3 regions of the Diaphorobacter sp. MNS-0 genome follow, and region 1 is predicted to be linked to each of the others. Evidence: predicted binding sites of a transcription regulator. Region 1 holds the regulator's gene; each other region holds the start of a gene.

Region 1 (9,881 bases):
GGGCGCAGCGCGACGATGGCCTCGATGTTCGGGTCCAGCCCGCCGCCCACCTGGGGCAGGCGCCGCACGGACGCGGGCCAGTTGGAGTAGCGGTCCACCCCCACCAGGCGCTCACAGCGCTGCAGCTCGCACACGCTCTCGGTCAGCGACGGCAGCAGGCTCACGATGCGCTAGGGCGGCTGGTCGAATCGCAGCGCGCGGCCCCGGTCGTCGGTGATGGTTACTGCGTGGACGCTGGGCAAGGCCAGCAGCAGGCCCAGCAGCCAGCCGGCGGCAGCAAGCTGGCGGCGCCAGCGAAGAGGCATCATGGTGTGTCCTTCAGGGCAAGCGGCAGGCCCGCCGCCATCAGCGTGACGCGCTGGCAGGCTGCCGCCGCGCGCTGGTTCAGGGCGCCCAGCGCGTCCACGAAGGCGCGCACTTCGCGCCCCAGGGGGATCACGCCCAGGCCGATCTCGTTGCCCACCAGCACCACGGGGCCGGGCGCGTGCGTCAACGCTTCAAAAAAGTGAGCTGCCTGCGCTTGCCAATCGGGCGCTAGAGGCTGTTTTTGCTCTACATCTTGGGGGTCGGCCGGCATGAGCCAGTTGGTGAGCCACAGGGTGAGGCAGTCCACGACGATCAGGGTCTGTGGGGTGCTGTGGCACGCCAGGGCGTGGGCCAGATCGCGCGGCTCTTCCACGGTCTGCAGGCCGGGCACACGCTCGGCACGCTCGCGCTGGTGGCGGGCAATGCGCGCACGCATCTCGTCGTCCCACGGCTGGCCGGTGGCCAGCAGCAACGCGCGGTGTGCCGGCGCGGCCTGCAGCCACTGGCGCGCCAGCAGTTCGGCGCGGCGCGACTTGCCGCTCTTTTGTCCACCCAGGATGAGTTCACTGCGGGCGATGGTCTGCGGCGCCGCGTTCATGGCCCCGCCTCCGCGCCCAGCAAGGCTGCGGTCGCCTGCGGGCTGGATGCAAACCATGCGTGAAAGTAGCTCGCGCGGATGCTGCCGTGGCGGTACACGGCTTCACCGTCGTCCGGTGCCCCTGCATGGTCCGGACGCTGGGCGCGTGCGCACACGGCGGCCGGGCTGTCGGTGACCGAGTAGTGAAAGGTGTGGCCGCGCAACTCATGCGTGCCCATGCGCAGCGCGCGCGGCCCCAGCGCGGCCAGGCGCCGCTGCATGGTGGCATGACCCGGCAGCAGCCCCCACAGGGGCACGCGGCGCCCGTCGGCCAGGGTGATGGACTCCAGCAGCGCCATCATGCCGCCGCACTCCGCCCACACGGGCCGACCCGCCGCCACGTGCGCCTGCAGGCTGTCGCGCATGGCCGTATTGGCGGCCAGCGCATCGGCGTGCAGCTCGGGGTAGCCGCCGGGCAGCCACAGCGCGTCGCAGGCCGGCAGCGCAGCGTCGCGCAGCGGCGAAAAGCGCACCACGCGCGCGCCCAGCTGCTGCAGGGTGTCGATATTGGCTTCGTAGATGAAGCAGAAAGCCTCATCCGCCGCCACGGCCACGGTGCGGCCGGCCAGCAGCGGCGTGATGGCGGCACGGCCCTCGGGCGTGCCGCCGAAGTCCACCGCCCAGCGCTGCAGGTCCGCGGCGGACATGCGGCCCAGGGGCGTGCCGGTCAGCGCATCGGCCACGGCGTCCAGCCGCTGCAGGGCATCGGGCAGTTCGTGCGCTGCCACCAGTCCCAGGTGCCGCTCGGGCAGAAGGCCACCAGGCTCCCTGCCGCCCGCAGCGTCACCCACGACCCGTGGCAGCGCACCCAGCCAGTCCGCAGCGTCGGCCAAGCCGTCCCGCAGCATCTGCGCATGGCGGTCGCCCGCCACGCGGTTGGCCAAGACACCGGCCCATGGCAAGCCCGCACGGTAGTGCCGCAGCCCATGCACGATGGCGCCCAGCGTGCCCCCCATGGCAGAGGCATCCACCACCGCAAGCACCGGTATGCCGAAGCGCTGCGCCAGGTCGCCCACGCTGTGCTCGCCGTCGAACAATCCCATCACCCCTTCGATGAGCAGCAGGTCTGCTTCGGCCGCCGCGGCGCGCAGGCGCTGCGCGCAATCTGCCGCACCGGTCATCCACAGATCGAGCTGGTGCACGGGGGCGCCGCTGGCCAATTGGTGCCAGTGCGGGTCCAGGAAGTCGGGCCCACACTTGAACACCCGCACGCGCCGGCCTTGGCGTGTGTGCAGGCGCGCCAAAGCAGCGGTGACGGTGGTCTTGCCCTGCCCAGAGGCGGGCGCGGCGATGACCAGGGCGGGACAGCGGCTCATGGTGTGGCAGTCGGTGATAGCGTTACTGCGGCGCCCACTTCAGGCCCACGTAGAACGTGCGGCCGCCGGTGGCGTAGGTGCGCGCCAACTGGTAGTCCTTGTCGGCCAGGTTGTCGACGCGGGCCAGCAGCGTCACGTTGCGCGCCACGCGCTTGCTGGTGTAGAGGTTGAGCGTGGTGTAGCCGCCCAGTACGTTGGTGTTGGCCGCGTTGTCGTACCGGCGCGCGGATGCGTAGAGCTCTGCCCCCAGCGTCCAGCCTGCCACCAGGGTGTCGGCACCCAGCGTGGCGTAGCGCTTGGCACGGCGCGCCAGCAGTTTGCCGCTGTCCAGGTCACGCGGGTTCTGCCAGTCGATGGAGCCATGCACCGACACGCCCGCGATGCGGTGCGCGGCCGACAGCGTCACGCCCTTGTACTCGGCGCGGCCCACGTTCTCGTAGCAGCCGAAGCTGGAATCACAGCGGCCCGCGGCGCCGAAATTGATGAGGTTGCTGACGCGGTTGCGGTACGCCACGACACCCACGCTGCTCTCTCCTTGCGTCCACCGCGCGCCCAGCTCCACGTTGCGCCCCTTCTCGGGCTGCAGGTCGGGCGCGCCGTATTCGCTGAAGCGGTGGTAGAGCGTGGGTGCACGGAAGGACGTGCCGGCCGCTGCCGTGACGCGCCACTGCGGCGTAATGGCGTAGCCATAGGACAGGCTGCCCGTGCTTTTGCCGCCGAACTCGCTGTCGTCGTCATAGCGCAGGTTGGCCTGCAGCGTATGGGCGCCCTGGTTCAGGCCATAGCCCAGCGCGAGCGCGTTCTGTGAGCGGTCACGCTGGAGGTCGCCCACGAACTCGGTGGCGGGGTTGTGCAGTTCGTCCTCGCGGCGCTCCAGCGCGGCTGTGAACAGATGCGCGCCCAGGCGCCACTCGTTTTGCAGCAGGTAATTGTGCAGCGTGGTCTCGGTCATGTAGAAGTTGGGCCGGGTGCTGTATTCACTCTGCCCCTGCGTGACCTGCAAGCGCGTGCTGTACACGTCGCTCCACTTGGCCAGCCATGCCAGGCTGGCCGTGCGCAATTGGTGGTGATTGCGGTCGTCGGCCGTTTTGCTGCCGTCGTACTGCGAGTTGAGGTTGCTGGCCAGCAGCGTGCCCTCCAGGCGATGGGTCGTGTCGAACTGCACGCCCAGTCGGGCATTGGCAGAGGTGCGGCGGTAGCCGTCTTCGTCCGGGTTGTAGGCGGAGCCTACGCGGGCACTGAAGCCATCGGCGCGCTCATGCGACAGCCCCAGCGCATAGTCCACCTGCTCGGTGCCGCCACTCACGCCGGCCTGCACCGTCCGCGTGCCCTGGTTGCCCAGGCCCACGCCCACGTAGGGCGCCGGCGCACCCTCACCCCTTTTGGTGAAGAGCTGGATCACGCCTCCCATGGCATCCGAGCCGTACACAGCAGCCGCTGGCCCGCGCACGACCTCGATGCGGTCGATCTGCGACAACGGGATTTGCTCCCACACCACGCCGCCGGTGGATTGCGAGTCCAGGCGCACGCCGTCCAGGTACACGGCGGTAAAGCGCGACTCCGCGCCGCGCAGGTAGACGCTGCCATTGCTGCCCTGGCCGCCATTGCGCGTGATCTGCACGCCTGGCAGGCGCGAGATCACGTCAATGACGCCTACCGCGCCGCTGGCCTCGATAGTTTCACGGTCGATGACGGACACATCGGACACGATGTCGGCCAGCGGCCGGGCCACGCGGGTTGCCGTGATGACGGTTTCACGCAGTTGGGGTTCTGTGGCTGCCTGGGCCAGCAGGGTCTGGGACACGGCGGGGAAAGCGGCGGCCAGCGCCAGCGGCAGCACGGCGACGCGCGCGTGCACGGAAAGCGCACTCAAGCGCACATTGAACGGACGGGTGTTTGTCATGTGGGGCAAACAGAGAGATCGCCACGGCCGACCTCCCCGTCGGCACCTGGGCATAACGGCCCAGGTTTCACAAAAGGAAACGCGGAGCCACCTCGTTGGCCGGTATCCGGGCTGGCGGAACGCTCTGCATCGCCTTCCCAAACGCTTGTTCAAGGCGCTCAGTGGCTTGTCAATGAAGAGGGAGCCGAGGTACGGCTCATCCGCTGACCGTTGCGGGGGCAGCGCAGGCACAGGACGCACTCCATGGCGGAGGGCCCCTCCCTGCTTCCCGTTGAACTGCGGCATGTGAACCACGCCGCTAGCACCAACTGCGCAATTTTACGATGGTTCGCACGCCGATCCCTACAATCGGCAGCGTATGGCCTCCCCCTCTTCCATCGACCAGATCGCCGAGCGCGTTGAGCGGCTGCTGCTGCGCCATGCCGAGTTGCAGCGCACCAATGCCCTGTTGGCGCAACAGGTCGCGGCGCTCACCCAGGAGCGCGATTCCCTCCAATCCCGCCTGCAGGCGGCCCGTGCCCGCGTGAACGCATTGCTGGACCGCCTGCCTGCCGAGCCCGAACTCCCCGGCACTGCCGAGACGAAAGACGCGCCATGAAGCAGATCGAGGTACAGATCCTCCAGCAAAGCTATCTCCTGGCCTGCCCGGACGGCCAGGAGTCGCGCCTGCTGGAGGCGGTCGAGCGCGTGGATACCGCCATGACGCGCATCCGTGACGCGGGCAAGGTACGCGCGCGCGAGCGCATCGCCGTGCTGGCGGCCCTCAATCTGGCTTTCGAGATCGCCGACCGCGAAGCCGCCGATTTGGCAGCCGCCTCAGCCCCTGCGCGCATCGCCCCCACCCCGGTCGCGCCGCACGTGCACGACAGCGATGAGCGCGTGCAGCAGTTGCTCCTGCGCCTGGACGAGGCGCTGGGCGAGGATGGGCGCCTCCTATAACCACTACGGCGAAAGCCTGCCCCCTGGCTGCACACGGGCGGCCCACTACAATGAACATGTCTGCGGTGCTGCCGGGCTTTATATTTCCTTGAACCAATGCTCATTGAGCACGGGCTTGGTACATCGCCCGGTGAGCGTGATCATCTCGCGTCAGATGAACCCAACGCCTGGCTGCCCTCGCCCACCTGAACCCCCGGTTCAGGATGCCGGTCCGGTGGCATTCGCAGACACCTTTTCTCCGGTAATCGCTTGCGCCCTCGCTCCGGGTGAGTGCCAGCGACCTCAATACCTGCTCAGAAAATCCGGCGCTCCGCGGCCAGCGCGCGCAACCCACCCATCTGCAAGGCACAGAGCAGACCTTGGTAGTCGTCGCACCGATGCCAAATATCCTGGCGTGGTTCGGGCGTTCCCATTCCTTCGGCAACCTCACTGATACGCAGCGCGCGCCCCAGACGTACGGTGGCGCATCCAGTAAGGCAGCGATGGGTAGCTGGATTTCTCCACGTCGATGAGAACAGACTCGTCACTTCCGCTGGTAGAGATCTGACAGCGATACGTCACGCCTGAGCGTCTCAGTTTGCACCATTCGCTTGCCACGGCATGCTTCGCAGAGCCGCTGTGGTTCCACAAAACGCTGTTTTCAGGGCACGCACCACGGCGCCGGCTGCCCATGGACAACCTCCATCCATAGCGCCCATGCACCCAGGGAAAAAAGCACACCACCTGCCAGCCGAGACCCCCACGCCCCACCCTTCACGCCGATCCAAGCGCGAATGCGGCCAAATGTCCACGGCCCCAGCACCAGCCATACACCGCTTCCCACGCCAAACAGGACCATGCACAAGGCTCCGCGGAGCACGCTTCCGCTGAGAGCGGCGGTCAACAGTGCGGTATACAGCAGGCCGCATGGCAGGAGCGCCCAGGCCACACCCGCGGTCAGGAGCCCGCCAGGCCGAGAGACCAAGGGCTTGACCTTCGCCCAGACAGCACGCCCCGCCCGCTCAACCCACAAGGGCTGCTGCGCTTGCACCATCATCATCCCTCCCCACGCGAGGATGAGCACGTGCATCAGCGTCCAAAGGGGGCGCAATGCCGAGGTGCTTTGCCCCAGCCATGCGAGTTGCTCCATAGCCAGCGCAACCACCGCCCCTGCGGCGCCGTAGCCAATCAGGCGCCCCGCGTGAAACTGCGCTACCCGTTGGAGGATTCCGCGGCGGGACGCCCATTGAATGGCGTGGGTGGCGTCCGGCGTGCCACCCAGCCCCGTAAGCGCCGCGCAGGGAACAGAACACATCGCCAAACAGTGAGCCCCTCCCATCAGCCCCATCAGGAAGGCCGTCGTGGCCAGCGCCCACAGCATGGATCAAATAATCCGGGAAAAGCGAGCGCGGTTACGGTCAGCCTGCAGATACTTGTCGAACACCATGGCCACGCCGCGCACGAAATACCATCCCATGGGCGTGACTTCAACGCCCTCATCACTGATTTTCACCAAGCCCTGAGCCGCCATTTCTTGCAGTTGCTGTAATTCCGCATCGAAATAACTGCGGAAATCAATCAGCCAGGACTGTTCCAACGGCTCAAACAGTAATTCACCTTGGCACATCAACGCCATGATGACTGCGCGACGCACCAAGTCGTCCTTGGTCAACGCCAGCCCGCGCACCACAGGCAAATGCCCCTGGTTAATGCAGTCGTAATACTCGTCCAGCGTTTTCACATTTTGGCTGTAAGTAGCGCCCACGCGCCCGATGGCAGAAACGCCCAGACCAATCAGGTCGCAATCGGGCTGCGTGCTATAGCCTTGGAAATTGCGGTGCAGCCTGCCTTGCCGCTTGGCCACCGCCAGCGCATCGTCTGGCAGAGCGAAATGGTCCATGCCCACGTAGACGTAGCCGGCTTCCTGGAACACATCAAGTGACCGGGCCAACATGGACACCTTGGCCGAAGCCATGGGCAACTCGGCCGTGATGATGCGTCGCTGCGACTTGAAGCGTTCTGGCAAGTGAGCGTACGCATACAGCGCGATCCGGTCTGGCCGCAACTCGGCTACCTGCTCCAAGGTGCGATCAAACGACTCCGGTGTCTGGCGCGGCAGCCCGTAGATCAAATCCACGTTCACCGATTCAAACCCGAGCTTCCGAGCCGCATCGACCAACGCGAACACCTTTTCGGCAGGCTGAATGCGGTGCACGGCCTTTTGTACTTCAGGGTCGAAATCCTGCACGCCAAAGCTCAGGCGATTGAAACCCAGCTCCGCCAACAATCCCAGCCGCGCTTCATCCACGGTCCGGGGGTCCACTTCTATGGAGTACTCCCCCCCAGGAACAAGGACGAAACTGCGCCTCAGCATGCCCATCAGTTCGCGCAAACCGTCATCCGTCAGAAAAGTAGGCGTGCCGCCGCCGAAATGCAGCTGGCTCACATGCTGACCCACACCGCAGTGCGCCGTATGCAGGTCGATTTCACGGCTGAGGTAACGCAAGTAGACCTCTGCCCGCTCTGGATGCCGGGTAATGATTTTGTTACACGCGCAGTAATAGCACAGCGATTCACAAAACGGGATGTGGACATAAAGCGACAAAGGCATCGCCTTGGCTACCGACCCCACGCGACGCTGCTGCAGCGCAAGGATGTATTCCCGCTCGCCAAAAGCCTCGACAAAACGATCAGCAGTCGGATAAGAGGTGTAGCGCGGCCCTGGGACGTCAAAGCGACGCAGGAGCTCTGTTGTAACAACGGTCATGACGGGATTCCTTGCACTTTCATATCACTGTGCCGTAGAGTCCCCCATGAGTCCTTGACGTTGATCAAGCGCCCATAAGGTCCTTGTGGCGACAATTTGACTTCGGCTCAAAGTCGTCCAACGGCCTACGGCATTCCATGTCTCCCAGCCGTTCAGAGGTAAGCTCAAGCCATGAACAGGGTTCCCATGCATACGAATCTCCAGACCATCAAAGTTGCCTGCTCAAACTGCAATCTGCGTGAGCTGTGCATGCCCGTGGGTCTGGACGACCAGCAACTCAAGCGCATCGATGACATTGTTGCTGTACGACGCAAGATCAAGCGTGGCGGCACGCTTTTCCGGAACGGTGAACCCTTCACATCCCTTTTTGCTATCCGCACCGGATTCTTCAAGACCTGTGTCGCCACCGAAGACGGTCGCGACCAAGTGACAGGTTTTCAAATGGCGGGCGAGATCATCGGCCTGGATGGCATCGTGAGCGACCGTCACACTTGCGATGCGGTAGCGCTTGAAGACGCCGAAGTATGCGTCATGCCTTTCGATCGTATTGAAGAGTTGTCGCGCGAAGTAACGGCACTACAGCACCATGTGCACAAGATCATGAGCCGCGAGATTGTTCGCGAGCATGGGGTCATGCTGTTGCTGGGGAGTATGCGTGCCGAGGAACGCCTTGCCGCATTCCTGTTGAATCTCGTACAACGCTTGCATGCCCGGGGTTTCTCACAATCCGAATTGGTGCTGCGCATGACACGCGAAGAGATCGGCAGCTACCTGGGATTGAAACTGGAAACCGTCAGCCGCACGTTTTCGAAGTTCGTGGAAGAAGGTATTGTGGAAGTAAAACAGCGCCATGTGCGCATCGTCGATACCGATGCGCTGAAGCGAATTGTCAACAGCCAGCAAGCCTGCCATTAACAGGCTGCTGAAATACTCCCCAGCGTCCGAACCTGTTCAGCGGCTGTAGCCGCATTTTTCCGTATCCTGAAAATCAGCCCCTCAAAATCGCCTGCTTTCAGTCGCAAAGCACGGTTTTTTGCCCCTTTTGCCTTTACACCTGCCCCTGCAGACGGATTAGCCCCAGGCTGCGCAGTCGCGTGAGGTTGTAGCCCGCCATCGTCAGCACAAACAGCTGATCAACCTTCTTGATCCCGCGCACCACCACCTGACGCATGTGCCCCACCGTCTTGGCCCAGCCAAAGCCTTGTTCGATCAGCTTTCTCTTTTGCTGGGAGATGGCGTAGCCTTCGCTGTCTGCAATCGCGTCAGGAACTGCCGACTGGCGCCCTGATTTGTTCTGCGCCACATGGGGCAGCACGTTCATCTCTTGCAGCGCGTCGATGAACTCCCTGGCGTCGTAACCCTTGTCTGCGCCCAGCGTGATCGTGATGGGGTCATCGCCGGGCAGTGCCTGTCGCGCATCGTTGATCATGGCCTTGGCCGCTTCGCGCTCTGCATATCCGTCGGCCTGTGTGACCACGGCGCTGACCACCAGCCCGTGGCGGTTGTCGGTGAGTGTGTGGCCCATGAAGCGCAACTCACTGGCCGTCTTGCCCTTGCGGTACAGCCTTGCATCCGCGTCCGTTGTGGACTCGTGGGTGTCGTTGCTGCGCTTTTGGTCTTTGAAGTTCCCCGCGTCGGTATCGTCGTCGCCCTGGCGGTCTTTGCGCACAAAACTCTTGTGGCCCGCCCAGGCCTGGATCAGGGTGCCATCCACGCTGAAGTGCTCGCCCGAGAGGAGTTCCTGCTCCTGGGCTTGCTGCACGATCTGGTTGAAGAACTCGATGACCGCATCGTGCTCGATCAGGCGTTCGCGGTTCTTGCTGAAGACGGTAGGTACCCACACGGCATCGTCCATGGCCAAGCCAATGAACCAGCGAAACAGCAGGTTGTACTGGGTTTGCTCCATGAGTTGGCGCTCCGAGCGCACGCTGTAGAGCACCTGAATGAGCATGGCGCGCAGCAGCTTCTCGGGGGCAATGCTGGGACGCCCGCCTTTGATGTCGGCTGCGTACATCTGGGCAAACAACTCATCCA
Region 2 (9,881 bases), 1.7 Mb from region 1:
TCCGGACCCAGCTCTGCCAGCCGGGCCGCGTTCTCGGCCATGCTGACCGGGTCCGATCCCAGCAGCTGCGCCCGCACGGGCACCCCTGCCAGCGTGCGGCCGCCGTGGTTCAGCTCGGGTATGTAACGCAGGAACACTTTGTCGGGCAACAGGCTGCCAGTGATACGGATGAACTCGGACACGCACCGATCCACGCCGCCCACCCGGGTGAGCACGTCACGCAACACGAAGTCCAAAAGCCCCTCCATCGGGGCCAGCAATAGGGTCATGACAGCTGGGCGGGCACGCTAAAAAATATGATTCAAAACAGCCTCCAACGCCTGTGCAGAAAGCGCCAGCAGCTATCAATACTGTAGTCAAAAAGCACTCCGCCCGCACGCTCAATGGCGCCGACGCTGGGCAGGGTCATCGTTACGTAACAGGCTAGCGGTGTAATCCGGCCACTTGGCCGCTCTGTGTGGCCGCTTCCAATACTCCCATGCTGCAGAAAACCGACAAGGCACGCCAGGAACTCTCGCCGGGTGTTCGCACCCTGAGCCTGCGCGAGCGTTCGTTGCTGCTGATGGCCGATGGCCGACCCATCGAATCCTTGCAGGCCATGTACAACGGCATGGGCGCGCAAATTGTGCAAGGGCTGATCCACCAGGGCTACTTGGCCTTCAGCACTGCGCATGCTCCGGCGCCAGCAGTTGCGTCGGCTCCGATAACGGCTCCAGCTCCAGCTCCAGCGCCTGCCCCAGCAACTGCACACGCCCTCACATCAGGCGCTGAACACGTCAGCCAGAGCGATGAGAGCACCAGCGCAGCCGACATACCGGCGCCCAGCGCGACCCGCTCGCTGGCTGGCACGCGCATGTATCTGTTTGATATCAACGAACGCATGTTTGCGCGCCGCAATGCCGACCTGGCACGCGAGTTTCACGAGGCACTGCGCAATGCCCGTGACCGCGACAGCATGCTGGAGGTCGGCGAAGCACTGCTGGATGAAATCACGAACCTGGCCGGCCATGACCGCGCCGCCAGCGTGCGCGAGCGTCTGGTGCAGTTACTGCCCTGAATGGGTGTACTGGCGTGGCACCGCACAGCGGTCAGGCCGCTGCCGCAAAGCTGCTTGCCATGCCGCAGCCCCGCCCTGTCAGTTGATGGGCCGCTTGAGGCGCACTTCCTCAATCTTCACACCGCCAACCACTGCCGTCTTGGCGGTGGTCATCTCGCGCTTGAAGCCTGCCATTTCATGAAAGCGCAGGGCGCGCTCGTTGCGCAGTGGCACCCAGGCGGTTACGGTGGTGCAGCCTTCTTCGTGCAGACCGTCGCGGGCTGCGTCCCACAGGGCCACTCCGACCCCCTTGTTCCAATGCGAGGGGGCCGCGTAGATGGCCCAGATTTCACCGGTGGTGTTGCGCGTCTTTTCATCACGCGAGCGGTCGAAGCCGACGAAACCGACGATCTTGTCGCCGTCCACGGCCACTTGGACCTGGGGCTCGCAATACTCGATCGCCTCGCGCCAGTAGGCTTGGCGCTTCTCGACGGACGACATGGACTTCAACTGATCGTCAGGCAGCAGCCCTCGGTAAGCTTCCAACGCGGCGGAGGTATGAACCTGGGCAATGGCTTTGGCATCGCGAAGGGTGGCGGGACGAACCTGGATACTGGACATGGGAAAACGAAAGCAGGTGAAAAGCGAAAAACCCAGCATTTTCGCGCAAATGCCGCTTCGCCTCTCATGCCCCGCAGTTTCCACCTTGCCAACCCCACCATTGCACGCAAACGCGGCCATCTGTGGCATAGCGCGCATGCCACGGCCACGCCGCGCTACATCAGGCGGCGCAGCAGCGCCATCACCTGGTCGAAACGCGCGCCATAGGGCGGGTATAGCAAGTGTCCCAGCGACCAGCGCGACTGCGCCAGCACTGACTTCTGATGGCAAAAGCGCAGAAAGCCCGCCTCGCCATGGTAGGCGCCCCAGCCGCTGTCACCCACGCCGCCAAAAGGCAGCGCGTCGTGCGCGATGTGCATCAGCGTGTCGTTCACCGAGACGCCGCCGCTCACGGTGCGCCGCAGCACATCGTCGCGCACCGCCTCGCTGCGCCCGAACCAATACAGCGCCAACGGACGCGGGTGGGCGTTGATGTGGGCAATGGCATCGTCCAGGCGCTCGTAGCTGAGCACGGGCAGCACGGGCCCGAAGATCTCTTCCTGCATGAGCTGCATGTTCGGGCTGGCACCGAACACCAGCGTTGGCGCCATCTGCCGCCCCACCCCGTCGCCGATACCCGGAGGCGGTGGCGGGGGTGCGCCCGGCACGGGTTGCAGCACGTGTACCTCCGCCCCGTGCGTCTGGGCCTGCTGCAGCATGGTGCGCAGCCGCGCGAGGTGGCGCGTGCTGATGATGGAGGCGTAGTCCGGGTTGCCCTCGAAGTACGGAAACAGCCGCGCCACCGCCACGCGGAACGCCTCGGCAAAGGCCGCCTCGTTGCCACGCGGCAGCAGCACGTAGTCGGGTGCGATGCAGGTCTGGCCCGCGTTGAGCAGCTTGCCATGGGCGATCTTGAGCGCGGCCTCCTGCATGTCGCAGTCCGCATCGATGATGCACGGCGACTTGCCGCCCAGCTCCAGCGTGGTCGGCGTGAGATTGGCCGCCGCCGCCTGCGCTACCTTGCGCCCCACGGCGGTGGAGCCGGTGAACACCAGATGGTCGAACGGCAGCGATGCCACGAGCGCGGCCGTGGCCGCGTCGCCCTGCACCACGCAGAACTCTTCGGGCGCGAAGAACTGTGCCACCAGCGCGGCCAGTTGGGCCGACGTGTGGGGCGTGAGCTCACTCGGCTTGAGCATCACCCGGTTGCCCGCGGCCAGCGCACCAATGGCCGGCCCCAGCGCCAGCTGCACCGGGTAGTTCCACGGCGAGATGATGCCCACCACGCCCAGCGGCTGGCGCTCTATCCAGCCGCGTGCGGGCTGCAGGAACAGCGGCGTGCGCACCCTGGTGCGCCGACTCCAGCGCGCCAGATGCCTGAGCGTATGCCCCAGTTCCGCGCGCAGCACGAAGAGGTCGGCCACCTCCGTCAGGCGCTGCGAGCGCATGCCAAAGTCCGCCTGCACCGCCGCCGCCAGCACCGGCCCATGTTCGTCCAGCATCTTGGACAGCCGCAGCAAGCGCTCTCGACGCACCATCAAGGGCACATCGGGGTGGGCGCGGCTGGCTTGGCGCTGGAGGTCGAACAGGTGGCGGATGTCATCAGGGCTCATGCCGTGCATGATAGGGCTCGCCACCCCACCGCCAGACCGAGCCGCGCGTGACATTGTGTTGCTGCCCTGCCCCCGTAAGATGCGCCCCTGCCCTTCCGCTTGAAAGGAACACGAGATGAACGGTCATTGTCTTTGCGGCGCAGTCCACTTCACGTCCCCCGTGGCCAAGGAAATCGGCGCCTGCCATTGCGGCTTCTGCCGCCGCTGGGGTGGCGGGCCGCTGCTGGCCGTGCATTGCGGGCCGGAGGTGGAGTTCACGGGTGAGGAGCATATCGGCGTGTATGCGTCCTCTGATTGGGCACAGCGGGCCTTCTGCACGCGCTGCGGAACACACCTGTACTACAAGTTGCTGGCGACGGGCGAATATTTCATTCCCGCCGGGGCCTTCGAGACGCAGGACTTCGAACTGGCCAGCCAGATCTACATCGACAAGAAGCCCGCGTACTACGCCTTCGCGAACCAGATGCCGACGCTCACCGAGCAACAGGTGATCGCGCAATACGGGCCGCCCAACGGCTGAATGCACGGGGTGGAGAGTGTTATAGCCTTTTAAGCCTCCAGCGCTCATCCAGCAAGCGCCAGCAGCTCATTTTTCAATAGCAATCAATGCACTTCGCGCGGCACGACGTCGGTGACGTCCGTGCTGCGCTGCGGGGCATGCGCCGTCGGGCCGGGCGCCGTCCAGCGCGCCGTGCTGCGGTACACGGTGCTCCACCCCTCGCGCGGGTTCATGCGCATCGCCCAGGGCATGACCGGGCGGCCCGTGAGGCGCGCCCACACGGCGCGTGCGCCCCACACGAGTGCCAGAACGGCGGCCGCGGCCAGCAGACTCAGGAAAAAAAGTGCACCCATGGCGACGACCACGAGCTGCAACGTCCACCGGATCGCGCCGGCCACAATGTCGTTCAAACCATGCCCCTTTCTGGCAGATGAGGGCGCGGGAAAGGCCCGCGCCCTCGTTCAATGGTAGACCTCACCCCGCGGGGCGGGCCTCGCCGAAGTGGAATACCCCTGGGTCTGTCACAGGATCGACATCCACCGGAATCACGCTCTTGGGCGGGTAGCGCCCCTCCAGCAGCAGCTTGGACAGCGGGTTCTCGATGCGCTGCTGGATGGCCCGCTTGAGCGGACGCGCCCCGAACACCGGATCGAACCCCACCTTGGCCAGTTCGCCCATCGCGGCCGGCGACACCTGCAGGGCCAGGTCCATTTTGGCCAGCCGCGACTCCAGCAGACGCAACTGAATGCGTGCAATCGCTTCGATGTGCTTGGCATCCAAGCCGTGGAACACCACCGTTTCGTCGATGCGGTTGAGGAATTCGGGTCGGAAATGGCCCTTGAGTTCCCCCCACACGGCTTCCTTGATGTCCTCGGCATCCTGGCCCACCATGGCCTGGATCAGGTGCGAGCCAATGTTGCTGGTCATCACGATCACCGTGTTCTTGAAGTCCACGGTGCGCCCCTGGCCATCGGTCAGGCGGCCGTCGTCCAGCACCTGAAGCAGCACGTTGAACACGTCGGGGTGTGCCTTTTCCACCTCATCCAGCAGCAGCACGCTGTAGGGCTTGCGGCGCACAGCCTCGGTCAGGTAGCCGCCCTCTTCATAGCCCACATAGCCGGGAGGCGCGCCAATCAAGCGCGCGACGCTATGCTTTTCCATGAACTCGCTCATGTCGATGCGCACCAGATGCTCTTCACTGTCGAAGAGAAACCCGGCCAGCGCCTTGCACAGCTCGGTCTTGCCCACGCCCGTGGGCCCCAGGAACAGGAAGCTGCCCAGCGGCCGGTTGGGGTCCGACAGGCCCGAGCGCGAGCGGCGGATGGCGTTGGCCACGGCGGAGATCGCCTCGTCCTGGCCCACCACGCGCTCGTGCAGCTTTTCCTCCATGTGCAGCAGCTTGTCCTTCTCGCCCTGCATCATCTTGGCCACGGGAATGCCGGTGGCGCGGCTGACCACCTCGGCGATTTCCTCGGCACCCACCTGGGTGCGCAGCAGCTTGTGCTTGGTGCCGGTCCCGCCGGCCTCGCTGTCCTGCGCTTCCTTCAGGCGCTTTTCCAGCTCGGGCAGCGTGCCGTACTGCAGCTCGGCGACCTTGTTGAAGTCGCCCTTGCGCTTCAAGTCGTCGATCTGCGTGCGGATGGCATCGATGTCCTTGCGGATCTGTTCGGAGCCCTGCGCGCTGGCCTTCTCGGCTTTCCAGACCTCTTCCAGATCGGCGTACTCGCGCTCCACATTGCCCAACTCTTCCTCGATGAGCTGCAGGCGTTTTTGCGAGGCCTCATCGGTCTCCTTCTTCATCGCCTCGCGCTCGATCTTGAGCTGGATCATGCGCCGCTCGAGCTTGTCCATCGACTCGGGCTTGGAGTCGATCTCGATCTTGATCTTGGCCGCGGCCTCGTCGATCAGGTCGATGGCCTTGTCGGGCAGAAAGCGGTCGGTGATGTAGCGGTGCGACAGCTCGGCCGCGGCCACGATGGCCGGGTCGGTGATGTCCACGCCGTGGTGCGCCTCGTAGCGCACCTGCAGGCCGCGCAGGATGGCGATGGTGTCTTCTACGCTGGGCTCGTCCACCAGCACCTTCTGAAAGCGCCGCTCCAGCGCCGCATCCTTCTCGATGTACTTGCGGTACTCGTCCAGCGTGGTCGCGCCGATGCAGTGCAGCTCGCCGCGCGCCAGTGCGGGTTTCAGCATGTTGCCCGCGTCCATGGCGCCTTCGGCCTTGCCGGCGCCGACCATGGTGTGGATCTCGTCGATGAAGAGGATGATGCGGCCTTCCTCGTGCGCCACTTCTTTCAGCACGGACTTCAGACGCTCCTCGAACTCGCCGCGGTACTTGGCACCCGCCAGCAGGCCGGCCATGTCCAGCACCAGCACGCGCTTGTTCTTCAGCGTCTCGGGCACCTCGCCCTCGACGATGCGCTGGGCCAGCCCCTCGACGATGGCGGTCTTGCCCACGCCGGGCTCGCCGATCAGCACGGGGTTGTTCTTGCTGCGCCGCTGCAGCACCTGGATGACGCGGCGGATCTCGTCGTCGCGGCCGATCACCGGGTCCAGCTTGCCCTGGCGGGCGCGCTCGGTCAGGTCCAGCGTGTATTTCTTCAGCGCCTCGCGCTGGCCCTCGGCTTCGGCGCTGTCCACCTTCTGGCCGCCACGCACGGCGTCGATGGCCGCCTCCAGGCTCTTGCGGGTCACGCCGTTGTCCTTGGCCAGCTGCGCGGCCTCGCCCTTGCTGTCGACCAGCGCCAGCAAAAACAATTCGCTGGCGATGAACTGGTCGCCGCGCTTGATGGCCTCCTTCTCGGTGGCCTGCAGCACACGGCCCAGCTCGGGGCTGCCCTGCACCTGGTCCTGGCCCTGCACCTGGGGCAGGCGCTTGACGGCGGCCTCGGCCGCGGCCAGCAGGCCCGGCACATTGGCGCCGGCACGCTGCAGCAGCGCGCGCGGGCCTTCATCCTGGCGCAGCATGGCCACCAGCATGTGCACGGGCTCTATGTAGGCGTTGTCATGTCCCAGGGCCAGCGACTGTGCATCAGACAGCGCTTCTTGGAACTTCGTGGTGAATTTATCGAGACGCATGTGAAACCTCCAACTTGTCACTAGCTAGGGCTCCGGGGCCTCGATTTCAAGCCGCCGGACGATAAAAGTCAGCCCACCTGGGGCGGCGCGGCGATGCCCCAGCGCGCCAGCGCCGCATCGTCGCTCACGCGCGCATCCACCCAGCGCGCACCATCTGGCGTCTGCTCCTTCTTCCAGAACGGCGCCTGGGTCTTGAGGTAGTCCATGACGAACTCGCAGGCCTGAAAGCTCTCGCCGCGGTGCGCCGAGGTCACGGCCACCATCACGATCTGGTCCAAGGGCGCGAGCAGCCCCACGCGGTGGATCACGCGCACGCCATAGAGGTCAAAACGTGCAAACGCCGCATCCACCATGGCATCGATGGATTTCTCGGTCATGCCCGGGTAGTGCTCCAGCTCCATGGAGGCCACGCTGTCCCCTTCGTTGCGGTCGCGCACCGTGCCCACGAAGCAGCACACCGCCCCCACGCGCGCGTCCCGCGCACGCAGCGCCGCCAGCTCGGTGGAAACGTCGAAGTCATGGGTCTGGATGGAAACGCGGTGCATGGCAGTGGTCAGCGGCAGAATTGCGGGATTGACGGCACTTTAACGCCCACCCCACACTTGCACACCATGGCCCTGCAGACTATCACCACCGACGACTACCTGCTCTACCCCTCGCCGCGCAATGCGCACCGTGTGGTGTTTGAGTTCCAGACTTTCGTGCCCCACCCCTATGCCTTGGTCGATCTGCCCAGCTTCGACCTGGCGGGCCGCTACAGCCTGTTCTCCGCCCACCGCAAGGCTGACGCGAAGATGGGCCAGCTCGTGACCTTCGAGCTGGAAGGCGACCAGCAGCGCTTTGAGCGCCTGTTCGTGCCTGATTGAAGGTACTTGACGACAATAGTGGGGTATACCCGGATTTTTGACTTGTCTCAAAGGGGCTTCCGCCGGGCTGCGCTGCAATGGCTCCATCACATAACGACGGAGGAAACGCCATGCAACTGCTCAAGCAACTCTTCACCACCGAGGTGGGCCTGTTCAGCGCCATAGGCATCGGTTTCATGCTGTGCATGGGGGGCTTCTTCGTCTGGCTGTTCACGCGCAACGATGCGCCCCCGGCACAGCAAAAGCGCTGATCCGCTCCAGACCCGCGCGGGCGCCGTCTCCGGCAAGAGCGGCGCCTGTGTTTTTGCGCCGTGCCAGACAATAGGCAGATGCACGACGACAACCAGATCCTGGTCCCGCCCTCCTTCATCGCGCTGTACAGCGACACACGCGCACGCCTGCAGGCGCCTGCCGCCGAGGTGCGGGCGCGCTACGAGTGGTGCGAGGACCTGGCCTGCCACTTGGTGGAACAGGCGCAGCAGCTGTACCACGGCGGTGCGCGGTCGGAAGAAGGGGTGCTGCTGGGCATCCACGCCGGCCTGGCCGGTCCGGACGCGGGCGTGACCCCGGCCGAGGCGCGCTGGATCACGCTGCGCCTGGCCGAGTTGCTGGGGTGGCGCAGCCCCGAGCTGCCCGCCCTGGCGGTGCAGCAGCCTTGAACGCCGTCAGCCGCCCGTGACGGGCGGAAAGAACGCCGCCTCGGCGCCTGCCGCCAGCGGCGTGGCGTCATGCGCCATGGTCTGGTCGAGGGCCACGCGCACGGCGCGCCCGCGCGAGAGGCAGGTGGCCCAGGGCTCGCCACGGGCGATGAGTTCATCGCGCAAGGCGCCCAGCGTGGTGGCGCCGGTCTGCACCGTCTCCTGCCCCATGCCCACGGCCTCGCGGATGGAGGCGAAGTAACGCACCGTGATCGTGAAGGGCGTGGTCATGACAGCAACTCCGCAAATGGCAGGAAGCGCACGGTGTCGCCGCGCGCAATGGTCTGGCCGGCGGGGTTGTCCACCACGCCGTCCGCCCAGGCGGCCGAGGTAAGCACGCCCGAGCTTTGGTTGGGAAACAGCTCCAGCGTGCCATCGGCGCACTGGCGCACGCGCAGGAATTCACGGCGTTTATCGGCCCGGGGCCAGTCGAATCCAGCCGTAGCAGCTATCGCTTTAGGAGCAACATCACGCACGCCCTGCAGGCGCAACAGGAAGGGGCGCACCAGCAGGCCGAAAGTGACAAAGCTGGACACGGGGTTGCCCGGCAGGCCCATGAAGTGTGCACTGCCGCCCGCGTGGGGAATCTGGCCGTAGGCGAAGGGCTTGCCCGGCTTCATGGCGATCTGCCAGAGCTGCAGCGTGCCCAAGCGCTCCACCGCCGGCTTGATGTGGTCTTCCTCGCCCACACTCACGCCGCCGCTGGTCAGGATCAGGTCATGTCCCTGGGCAGCCTCGCGCAGCGCGGCCACGGTGGCCTCGCGCCGGTCGGGCACGATGCCTAAGTCGCTCACCTCGCAGCCCAGGCGCAGCAGCATGGCGCGCAGGAAGAAACGGTTGCTGTTGTAGATGGCGCCGGGCTTCATCTGCGCGGGCGGCACATCACCCGGCATGACGAGTTCGTCGCCCGTGGAAAAAAGCGCCACGCGGGGCCGGCGCGCCACCTGCAGGGTGCCCAAGCCGATACTGGCAGCCAGGCCCAGCTCTGCGGGAGTGAGGCGCGTGCCAGCGGCCAGCACCTCAGCACCCCGGGTGATGTCCTCGCCCGCGCGCCGAATCCACTGCCCCTGGGCCGGTACGGCATTCACGCGCACGCGATCCCCGTCGAGCGCCTCGCAGTCTTCCTGCATCACGATGGCATCGGCCCCCTCGGGCACCGGCGCGCCCGTGAAGATGCGCGCCGCCGTCCCCGCCGCCAGCGGCACGCCGAAGGCGCCCGCGGGAATACGCTGCGCCACCGGCAACTCCACCCCCGCTGCCGGCACGTCGGCGCAGCGCACGGCGTAGCCGTCCATCGAGCTGTTGTCGTTGGGCGGCACCTGCAGCGGCGAGGTGGCGGCCTGCGCGAGCACGCGACCGTCGGCGTCGAAGGTGTTGACGGTGTCGGTGCCTGCCAGCGGGGCGGCCTGCGCCAGCAGTTCGGCCAGGGCTTCGTCCAGTGGCTTGAGGGGTGCACGCGCTTGGGGTTTCATTCGCAGGCCTCCGCCCGGT
Region 3 (9,881 bases), 1.2 Mb from region 1:
AGGCCCTCGCGCGACAGCACGCTGCGCTCGATGTGCCGGCTGTTGAGCAGGTAGAACATCTCCATCACCACCACCGCGCTGACAGCCATGGTGCGCGCGGTTTCGATCGCAGCGCCGTTGGACAGCTCCCACAGGAACAGCCCGAGCGAAGCCGCCGCCATGCAAACCGCCACCATGAGCACACGCCACGCGAACAGGCCGGACAGCAGCTTTTCCTGCGGAGGCCGGGGAGGGCGGCGCATGACGTCGTCCTCCGCAGGCTCGAATGCCAGCGCCACGCCCAGCGTGCTGGACGTGACCAGGTTGATCCACAGCACCTGCGCCGCGGTGAGCGGCAGCAGCAGGCCGAATGCGATGGCGGCAAACACGATCAGCGCCTCGCCCCCGTTGGTGGGCAGCATGAACAGGATGAACTTGCGCACGTTGTCGTAGATGCCCCGGCCCTCGCGCACCGCTTGGCCCAGCGTGGCGAAGTTGTCGTCGGTCAGCACCATGGCGGCCGCGTCCTTGGCGGCCTCGGTACCGTTCCTGCCCATGGCGACTCCCACGTCGGCGCGCTTGAGTGCGGGCGCGTCGTTCACGCCGTCGCCCGTCATGGCCACGACTTCACCGCGGGACTGCAGGGCTTGCACCAGGCGCAGCTTGTGTTCGGGACTGGCACGGGCGAACACGTCCACGCTGGCCACCACGTCGCGCAAGGCGGCGTCGTCCAGCAGCTCGATCTCGGCGCCCGTGAGTGCGGGGCGGCCCAGGCCGATGCCCAGCTGCGCGCCAATCGCACGTGCGGTTTCGCCGTGGTCGCCGGTGATCATCTTCACGCGTACGCCCGCGGCCTGGCATTCGGCCACCGCGGCCACGGCCTCTGGGCGCGGCGGGTCCATGCTGCCCAGCAGCCCGAGCAGCGTGAAGCCGCCCTCCATGTCGGCGAACTGCAGCGCGTGCTGCTGCGCCGGCACGCGCTTGATGGCGATCGCCAGCACGCGCAGCGCCCGTGCCGCGCAGTCGTTGGCTGCGCGGCGCCAGTAGTCGTGCTGCAGCGGGGCATCGGTGCCCGCGCCATCGGCGGGCCACTGGCGCTGTGCGTTGCACATGTCCAGCACACGCTCGGGCGCTCCTTTCACCAGGATCACCGCATGCCCCGCGTGGTCGTGGTGCAGTGTGGCCATGAAGCGGTGCTCGGACTCGAACGGTATGGCGTCGATGCGCGGCTGGCGGGCATGCAGCGCCGTTGCGTCCAGCCCCGCCTTGAGCGCCAGGGTGACGAGCGCGCCCTCCGTCGGGTCGCCCGTCAGGCTCCAGCCCTGGGGACCGTCGTGCAGCGTGGCGTCGTTGCACAGCAGCGCCACCTGGGCCACGGACTGCAGGGCAGGGTGTTCTTGCGCAGTGATGGGCACGCCACCGATGAGGAAGCCCCCCTGCGGCGCATAGCCGCTGCCGGTCACCTCTATGACATGGTCGGCGGTCACCACGCGCTGCACGGTCATCTCGTTGCAAGTGAGGGTGCCGGTCTTGTCGGAGCAAATCACCGTGACAGCCCCCAGCGTTTCCACCGCCGGCAGGTGGCGGATGATGGCGTTGTGCTGCGCCATGCGCCGCACGCCCATGGCCAGGGTGATGGTCATGATGGCGGGCAGCCCCTCGGGGATGGCCGAGGCCGCCAGCGCCACGGCCATCATGAACATGTCCGCGGGTGCCTGAGCGCGCCAGAGCACGCCGATGGCGAACGTGGCGAGCACGAACAGCCCGATGGCCAGCGCCAGCCAGCGGCTGAACTGCGCGATCTGCCGCAGCAGCGGCGTGGTGCTCGCCTGCACCTGGGCCAATAGCGTGCTGATGCGCCCCAATTCACTGTTCGTGCCCGTGGCCACCACGGTGCCCAAAGCGGTGCCCGCGGCCACCAGCGTGCCGGAGTAGAGCATGCTGCGGCGGTCGCCCAAAGCGGCGTCGGCTGCCACGGTGGCTTCGTGCTTGTCGCAGGGCACGGACTCGCCCGTCAGCACGGCCTCGTCGGCGCGCAGGCTGCGGGCCGTGAGGATGCGCAGGTCCGCGGGCACCTTGTCGCCGGACGCGAGGATGACGATGTCGCCCGGCACGAGCTGGTCGGCGGCCACCAGTTGGCGCTCTCCCCCGCGCAGCACCGTGGCCTGGTGCGAGAGCATGTGGCGTATCGCGTCCAGCGCCGACTCGGCCTTGCCCTCCTGCAAGAAACCGATGATCGCGTTGACGATCACGGCCCCCAATAGCACCCCGGTGTCGATCCAGTGCGCCAGTGCCGCGGTGACCGTCGCGGCAGCGAGCATCACGTAGATCAGCACGTTGTGGAATTGCTGCAGCAGGCGCAGCCAGGCCGGTCGGCGCGGCGGCGCGGGCAGGCGGTTGGGGCCGAAGCGTGCCAGGCGCCGCGCCACCTCGGCATGCGCCAGGCCGTGGCGGTCGTCGGTTTGCAGCCGTTGCAGCGCTTCGCCAGCGGACAGCGCATGCCACGGGGTGTCGCGGGCATCGGTGGATGGGGGCAGGTGCATGCAGGGCGGGCGCCGGACGACGCGACTGGTCGAGTGAACCCAGTCTAGGTCCGCAGGCGTGGACCGTGCCAATGCCCCAGTGCCAGGCCGGGGAAAGTGGCCGCTATTGGCCTTCGTTTGCTATATAAACAATAGCTGACTGCGCTTGCTGGTTGGGCGTTTGATGCTGTTTTTGATATGCATCACGTGGCCGTATATGGTCGCCGCGGGCAAGCAGGGGCCAGTGTTTCGCATGTGGCAGGGGAAGTCATATCCCTCTGCCGAGGCGGCGGCGCCCGTCATCCATTGGGCAGGGGAGCGCTGCAGGGGATGCCCTGCACCGCCGGCCCTGCAGTGCAACGATCTCAGGCGGGGATGCGTCTTGCCAAGAAGTCGCGGATGGCGAACAGCGTTGCGTCCGGTGCTTCGGTCATCTGGTGGTGGCCCACCGGCAGATGGACGATCTGCACGTCCTTGCCCGCGGATCGCGCGGCCTGGATCAACCCCTGCGCGGCCTTGGGCGTGGTCATCTGGTCTTGTGTGCCCAAGGCGAACAGCACGGGGCACTGCACCGCTGCGATGGCCTGCTCGCCATGGGAGTAGCTGTCGCAGGCGACGAAGCCGCGGTGGAACACATTGACCTGCGGGTTGCTGCGCAGCACCTTGCGGCCCAGCGCCATGCCCGCGCCGTACACCCAGAAGCCCGCGCCTGAGGGGGGTGCGAGGGTGCTGCGCGAGAACACGTTGACCATGCGCAGCGCCTGCTCGGGGTCGGTCTGCGATGCCTCGATGAGCGCGGGCGACACCTTCATCGGATAGGCCGTACCCACCAGCACCAGATGGCTCACGCGCCCGCCCAGGCGTGCGGCGGCCTCCAGCGCGATCAACGAGCCCCAGCTATGGCCCACCAGCGCGGCGCGCTGGATGGACAGCGCGTCGAGCAGGGCGCCCACGAAGTCGGCCGCCTGCTCCACGTTTGCAGGGGCATCGCCCGCGCTTTTGCTGTGGCCGGGCAGGTCCACGGCCAGCACGTTCCAGCCATGGTTGGCCATGTAGCGGCTTTGCAGCGCCCAGACGCTGTGGTCGTTGAGCACGCCGTGGATGAACACCACGGTGGGCTTGGCGGCATCGAAGGGCTTGCCGCCGGTGTAGCAGTAGGTCTGTGCGCCGTTGACTTGCACGTACATCACGCACCTGCCTTTCCCGCTTGCTTCTCCGCAGCCTTGAGTGCCCGCTTGAGGTCGTCGATCAGGTCGTCGGCATCTTCCAGCCCGATCGACAGGCGGATCGTGCCCTGGCTGATGCCGCCCGCGGCGAGCGCTTCGTCGCTCATGCGGAAGTGCGTGGTGGAGGCGGGGTGGATCACCAGGCTGCGGCAGTCACCCACATTGGCCAGGTGGCTGAAGAGCTTGAGCGTCTCAATAAACGTCTTACCCTGCTCGCGGTTGCCCTTGAGGTCGAAGCTGAACACCGAGCCCGCGCCGCGCGGCAGCAGGCGCTGCGCTAGCTGGTGGCTGGGGTGGGACGCGAGCAGCGGGTGGCCCACGCGCTCGACGAACGGGTGGCTGGCCAGGAACTGCACCACCTTCTCGGTATTGCGCGTGTGGCGTTCCATGCGCAGCGGCAGGGTCTCGATGCCCTGCAGGATCAGCCAGGCGGTGTGCGGGCTCATGCAGGCGCCGAAGTCGCGCAGGCCCTCGCGGCGCGCGCGCAGCAGGAAGGCGCCCACAGTGCTCTCCTCGGTGAACACCATGTTGTGAAAGCCGTCGTAGGGCTGGGTCAGCTCGGGGAAGCGGCCGGAGCCTTCCCAGTCGAAGCTGCCGCCATCGACCACGACGCCGCCGATCACCGTGCCATGGCCTGAGAGGAACTTGGTGGCCGAGTGGTACACCAGGTCCGCGCCATGCTCGAAGGGCTTGATGAGCCACGGCGAGGTGAGGGTGGAGTCCACCAGCAGGGGCACGCCAGCTTCATGCGCAATGTCCGCGACCGTGGGGATGTCCAACACCTCCAGCCCGGGGTTGCCTACGGTTTCGCCAAAGAACAGCTTGGTGTTGGGGCGGATGGCGGCGCGCCAGCCGTCGATGTCGCCGGGCTTCACGAAGGTGGTGTCAATGCCGAAGCGGCGCAGCGTGTAGTGCAGCAGGTTCTGGCTGCCGCCATACAGCGCCGTGCTGGCCACGATGTGGCTGCCTGCGCCCATCAATGTGGCAATCGCCAGGTGCAGCGCGGCCTGCCCGCTGGCCACGGCAATCGCCCCCACGCCGCCCTCCAGCGCTGCCACGCGCTGCTCCAGCACCGCGTTGGTGGGGTTGCTCAGGCGGCTGTACACATGGCCCGGGCGCTCTAGGTTGAACAGGGCCGCCGCATGGTCGCTCGACTCGAAGACGAACGAGGTGCTCAGGTGGATCGGCACGGCGCGCGCACCTGTGGCGGGGTCCGGCTGCGCGCCGGCGTGCAGGGCCAGCGTGTCGAAGCCGGGGTCGGAATATCCGGGCATTCATGTCTCCAAAGTGGTGAATTTGTGCGCCATTGTGGGCTATATTTATTCGCTATCGGGCTGCATGCAGCGCCTGCAGAACCCTTCGGAGACTCCCCATGAAAGTCAGCGACATCCTGCGCCTCAAAGGCAACACCCTCTACACCGTGCATCCCGACGAGCCGCTGGCCCGCGCCGTGGATGCCATGGCCGAGAAGGACATCGGCTCGCTGGTCGTGATGGAACATGGCGACCTGGTGGGCATGCTCACCTTCCGCGAGGTGATCCAGGCGCTGACGAAAAATGGTGGCGGCGTGGGCACCATGCTGGTGCGTACCGCCATGGACGACGCGCCGCTGACCTGCACCCTGGAGACCGACATGGACGAGGTGCGCCGCATGATGCTGGGCCGCCACGCGCGCTACATGCCCGTGATGGACAAGCGCATGCTGATGGGCGTGGTCAGCTTCTACGACGTGGCCAAGGCCGTGGTGGACAGCCAGAATTTCGAGAACAAGCTGCTCAAGGCCTACATCCGCGACTGGCCGCAGGAAGAATCGCGGCCGGCCAACTGATTTGGTGATCAAAATAGCTGCCAGCGCTTGTCAATCAAGCGCTGGCAGCTATTTTTTTGGTAGTAACAGTGGCTCGGGGATAATCGCACCCCTATGAGCGGCAACACACTCGGTACCCTTTTTTGCGTCACCAACTTTGGTGAATCCCATGGCCCCGCCATCGGCTGCGTGATCGACGGCTGCCCGCCCGGCATGGAACTGTCCGAGGCCGACATTCAGGCCGACCTGGACCGCCGCCGCCCCGGCACCAGCCGCCATGTGACGCAGCGCAACGAGCCGGATGCGGTGGAAATCCTCTCGGGCGTATATGAGGGCAAGACCACCGGCACGCCCATCGCGCTGCTGATCCGCAACACCGACCAGCGCAGCAAGGACTACGGCAACATCGCGCAGAGCTTCCGCCCGGGGCATGCCGACTATGCCTACTGGCACAAGTACGGCCTGCGCGACCCGCGCGGTGGCGGCCGCTCGTCTGCGCGCCTCACGGCACCCACCGTAGCCGCCGGCGCGGTGGCCAAGAAATGGCTGGCCGAGAAATACGGCACCCGCTTTCGTGCCTGCATGACCCAACTGGGCGAACTGCCCATCCCGTTCGAGAGCTGGGAGCATGTGCCGCACAACCCCTTCTTCGCACCGGTGGCCGACGTGCAGGCCTACGAGGACTACATGGACGCGCTGCGCAAGTCCGGCGACTCCTGCGGCGCGCGCATTCGTGTGCAAGCTACCGGTGTGCCCGTGGGACTGGGCGAGCCGCTGTACGACAAGCTGGACGCCGACATCGCCCATGTGATGATGGGCCTGAACGCCGTGAAGGGTGTGGAGATCGGTGCCGGCTTTGCCAGCGTGGCCCAGCGCGGCACCACGCACGGCGATTCGCTCACGCCCACGGGCTTCGCCAGCAACAACGCGGGTGGCGTGCTGGGCGGCATCAGCACCGGGCAGGACATCGAGGTGTCGCTGGCCATCAAGCCCACCAGTTCCATCATCAGCCCGCGCGAGTCCATCGACATCCACGGCCAGAGTACCGAGGTGATCACGAAGGGGCGCCACGACCCCTGCGTGGGCATCCGCGCCGCGCCGATCGCCGAGGCGTTGCTTGCATTGGTCATCATGGACCATGCGCTGCGCCACCGTGCGCAATGCGGCGACGTGGTGCAGGCCGTGGCTCCGATTCCGGCAGTCCGCCAGGGGTGATGGTCAAAAACGGCTGTAGCGCCCGCCCAGTGGGCGCTGTCAGCTATCAATAGAAGAGCAATGGGAGAGCAGCGGCTTACTTGCGGACTTCGTCCACCAGCGCACGGAACTCGTCGATGTCCTCGAAGCTGCGGTACACGCTGGCGTAGCGCACATAGGCCACCTTGTCGAGCTTCTTCAACTCGCGCATGACCAGCTCGCCGATGCGGCTGGACAGAATCTCGCGCTGCCCCAGGTTGAGCAGCTTTTCCTCGATGCGCTCGATGGCCGAGTCGATCTGCACTGTGCTCACCGGGCGCTTGCGCAGCGCCAGCTTGAACGATCCCAGCAGTTTCTCGCGGTCGTATTCGACGCGGCGGCCGTCCTTCTTGACAACCGTGGGGAAGTTGACTTCCGGTCGTTCGTAGGTCGTGAAGCGCTTGTCGCAGGCGCCGCACTGGCGCCTGCGGCGGATGAAGTCCCCGTCCTCGGAGACGCGGGTCTCGACGACCTGGGTCTCCTGATGGCTGCAAAAGGGGCACTTCATCGCGGCGGTCGATCAGCGATAGACCGGGAAGCGGCTGGTCAGCGCGTGCACCTTGGCGCGCACGGCTTCCAGGTTCGCCTCGTCATGCGGATTGTCCAGCACGTCGGCCACCAGGTTGGCCGTGAGGCGCGTTTCCTCTTCCTTGAAACCCCGTGTCGTGATGGCGGGCGTGCCCACGCGAATGCCGCTGGTGACCATCGGCTTTTCGGGATCGTTGGGGATCGCGTTCTTGTTGATCGTGATATGGGCCTTGCCCAGGGCTGCCTCGGCCTCCTTGCCGGTGATGCCCTTGGCGCGAAGGTCCACCAGCATCACGTGGCTTTCGGTGCGACCGCTCACGATGCGCAGTCCGCGCTGGATCAGCGTTTCCGCGAACACCTTGGCGTTCTTGGTCACCTGCTGCTGATACTGCTTGAACTCGGGCGACAGGGCTTCCTTGAAGGCCACGGCCTTGGCGGCGATGACGTGCTCCAGCGGGCCGCCCTGCAGGCCGGGGAAGATGGCGCTGTTGATGGCCTTCTCGTGCTCGGCCTTCATCAGAATGATGCCGCCGCGTGGGCCGCGCAGGCTCTTGTGCGTGGTGGAGGTCACCACGTCCGCAAACGGCACCGGGTTGGGGTACTCGCCCGCGACGACCAGGCCGGCATAGTGGGCAATGTCCACCCAGAAGATGGCGCCGACTTCCTTGGCGATCTTCGCGAAGCGCTCGAAGTCGATGCGCAGGGCGTAGGCGGAGGCGCCGGCGATGATCAGCTTGGGCTTGTGCTCGCGGGCCTTGGCTTCCAGCGCGTCGTAGTCGATCTCTTCCTTGTCGTTCAGTCCGTAGGAGACTACGTTGAACCACTTGCCGCTCATGTTCAGCGGCATGCCGTGCGTGAGGTGGCCGCCCTCGGCCAGGCTCATGCCCAGAATGGTGTCGCCGGGCTTCAGGAAGGCCATCAGCACAGCCTGGTTGGCCTGCGAACCCGAGTTGGGCTGCACATTGGCCGCTTCGGCGCCGAAGAGTTGCTTGATGCGGTCGATGGCCAACTGCTCGATCACGTCCACGTTCTCGCAGCCGCCGTAGTAGCGCTTGCCAGGGTAGCCTTCGGCGTACTTGTTGGTGAGCTGCGAGCCCTGAGCGGCCATCACGGCGGGCGAGGCGTAGTTCTCGCTGGCGATCAGCTCAATGTGTTCTTCCTGGCGGCGGTCTTCGGCCTGGATGGCGGCCCACACCTCGGGATCGGTTTGTTCGACAAGAATATTGCGTTGGTACATGGCAGTCCGATGAACTAAGTGTCCCTTGGCAATCAAGGGCTGCCCAGGCGAACGACGGATCGCTGCGGGGCTGGTGCCTGCCGCGCGGCACGCTCCCCAGTGGTTTGCAGAAAAACGCTGTTTCCTGCCGGTGTCCACGTCAGCGGCGGTGCCCCGGGGGACGTCCGCGCCTATCGCCAGTTGCGTGCCCTGCTAGTGTAGCTGAGCACGCCCTTCATCAATGCCAGAGTAGGCTCTTCAGAGGCCGCTCAGCAGGGCCACCTTCTCGCCAGTGGCAGGGGTTGCAGGTGCGGCTTCCGGTGTGGCAGGAGCCTTGGTGGACAGGAGAGGTGGATTCACTGGGCCGGCGGGAGAAACGCCCGTGCGACCATTGGCGACCTGGCGCAGCCGGAAATGCTCTGCCAGTACCTTGGCGGCGTAGCCCCCGTCGTCGGGCAGGTTGGCTGCGCCGACGTAGTAACGCAGTCCGCCTTCCAGCGAGCCGGCGCGCGCGATGCACTCCTGCAGCACCTTCACGCCCACGCGCAGGTTGGCCACGGGATCGAATGCCGCCAGGTGCCCACCAAAGCCTTCGTACTTGTCGGTATGCACACGCGTCATCACCTGCATCAATCCTTGCGCACCTACCGGGCTTTGTGCAAACGGGTTGAAGCTCGATTCCACGGCCATGACGGCCAGGATCAAGGTGGGATCCAGTTTGGTCCGCACGCCGATTTCATACGCCTCGGTGACCAGTGCCGCCAGCGGTTCGGGCGCCACGCGGTACTTCTTGCTGAGCCAGTAGGCCACGGCAGCCTGTTCCCGCGGCAACTCCTTGGGGTTGAGCGCTACTGCCCGCTCGCTTGCGGCAGGCTCCATAGGGAAGCCCACTACGGCTTCCTGGCGGGCCTGCAGCCAGCCCATGAGTTCTTCTTCTCCTGCCTGGCGCAGGTCCGGGCGTGCCGTAAGTGTGATCACGCCGAAGACGACGCCCAGCCCGAGCAGGGCGAAGCCGCTGTGTGTCACTTCCAGAAAACCGTTGATCACATCGGCCGCAAACGTGCGGACGCCGGCAATCACATTTCCTGACGCTGTCATAGCTTTCCTTTCTAAGTCGGCTCCTGAGCGAAGAGCACTGTCGTGGTTGCTCAGGAGTCCGGTCCTGCCAGACGGTGGGGTCTGGGTGGGTATGCCGTTCAGTCCGTTTAGGCGCGTTAGGCCCAGGGGAATCTGTTGACTGTCGTAGCCGAAATCTGTAGAGGCTAGGGTTTTTACTAGGCCTTGGTTGAGGGCTGGCGGATTCTAGGAGGTCTCCAAATTCAAGGTCAATACTAATGTTTGAATTTTTTAGAACAAAAAGTTCTGTTCAA

What was found. The regulator FNR, encoded in region 1, switches genes on or off when oxygen is low (the NO sensors DNR and NnrR bind a similar motif). The targets are predictions, from matches to a motif close to TTGATNNNNATCAA.
Region 2: the regulator FNR is predicted to act here: its motif matches at 7,730-7,743, upstream of K2L43_RS13665 (DUF3149 domain-containing protein).
Region 3: the regulator FNR is predicted to act here: its motif matches at 2,695-2,708, upstream of K2L43_RS11315 (cation-transporting P-type ATPase).

The regions. Positions count from the first base shown of each region.
Region 1 covers NZ_CP080761.1:1,168,899-1,178,779, reverse strand. The annotation lists partial or broken gene K2L43_RS05635 (ABC transporter substrate-binding protein) at 1-308, opposite strand, end outside; gene K2L43_RS05630 (bifunctional adenosylcobinamide kinase/adenosylcobinamide-phosphate guanylyltransferase) at 305-904, opposite strand; gene K2L43_RS05625 (cobyrinate a,c-diamide synthase) at 901-2,259, opposite strand; gene K2L43_RS05620 (TonB-dependent receptor domain-containing protein) at 2,282-4,162, opposite strand; cobalamin riboswitch at 4,242-4,486, opposite strand; gene K2L43_RS05615 (hypothetical protein) at 4,521-4,760, shown strand; gene K2L43_RS05610 (cell division protein ZapA) at 4,757-5,101, shown strand; gene K2L43_RS05605 (sulfite exporter TauE/SafE family protein) at 5,742-6,461, opposite strand; gene hemN (oxygen-independent coproporphyrinogen III oxidase) at 6,465-7,847, opposite strand; gene fnr (fumarate/nitrate reduction transcriptional regulator Fnr) at 8,019-8,762, shown strand; gene K2L43_RS05590 (IS5 family transposase) at 8,896-9,881, opposite strand, start outside.
Region 2 covers NZ_CP080761.1:2,855,194-2,865,074, forward strand. The annotation lists gene K2L43_RS13615 (tRNA-dihydrouridine synthase) at 1-269, opposite strand, end outside; gene K2L43_RS19240 (hypothetical protein) at 288-341, opposite strand; gene K2L43_RS13625 (hypothetical protein) at 479-1,057, shown strand; gene K2L43_RS13630 (GNAT family N-acetyltransferase) at 1,136-1,657, opposite strand; gene K2L43_RS13635 (coniferyl aldehyde dehydrogenase) at 1,813-3,249, opposite strand; gene K2L43_RS13640 (GFA family protein) at 3,365-3,769, shown strand; gene K2L43_RS13645 (hypothetical protein) at 3,853-4,158, opposite strand; gene clpB (ATP-dependent chaperone ClpB) at 4,223-6,826, opposite strand; gene moaE (molybdopterin synthase catalytic subunit MoaE) at 6,895-7,371, opposite strand; gene K2L43_RS13660 (hypothetical protein) at 7,438-7,692, shown strand; gene K2L43_RS13665 (DUF3149 domain-containing protein) at 7,803-7,943, shown strand; gene K2L43_RS13670 (hypothetical protein) at 8,022-8,351, shown strand; gene moaD (molybdopterin converting factor subunit 1) at 8,358-8,621, opposite strand; gene glp (gephyrin-like molybdotransferase Glp) at 8,618-9,862, opposite strand; gene mobB (molybdopterin-guanine dinucleotide biosynthesis protein B) at 9,859-9,881, opposite strand, start outside.
Region 3 covers NZ_CP080761.1:2,374,771-2,384,651, reverse strand. The annotation lists gene K2L43_RS11315 (cation-transporting P-type ATPase) at 1-2,522, opposite strand, end outside; gene K2L43_RS11310 (alpha/beta fold hydrolase) at 2,867-3,688, opposite strand; gene K2L43_RS11305 (O-acetylhomoserine aminocarboxypropyltransferase) at 3,688-5,001, opposite strand; gene K2L43_RS11300 (CBS domain-containing protein) at 5,100-5,555, shown strand; gene aroC (chorismate synthase) at 5,649-6,749, shown strand; gene nrdR (transcriptional regulator NrdR) at 6,826-7,275, opposite strand; gene glyA (serine hydroxymethyltransferase) at 7,288-8,532, opposite strand; ZMP/ZTP riboswitch at 8,567-8,726, opposite strand; gene K2L43_RS11280 (lytic transglycosylase domain-containing protein) at 8,770-9,609, opposite strand.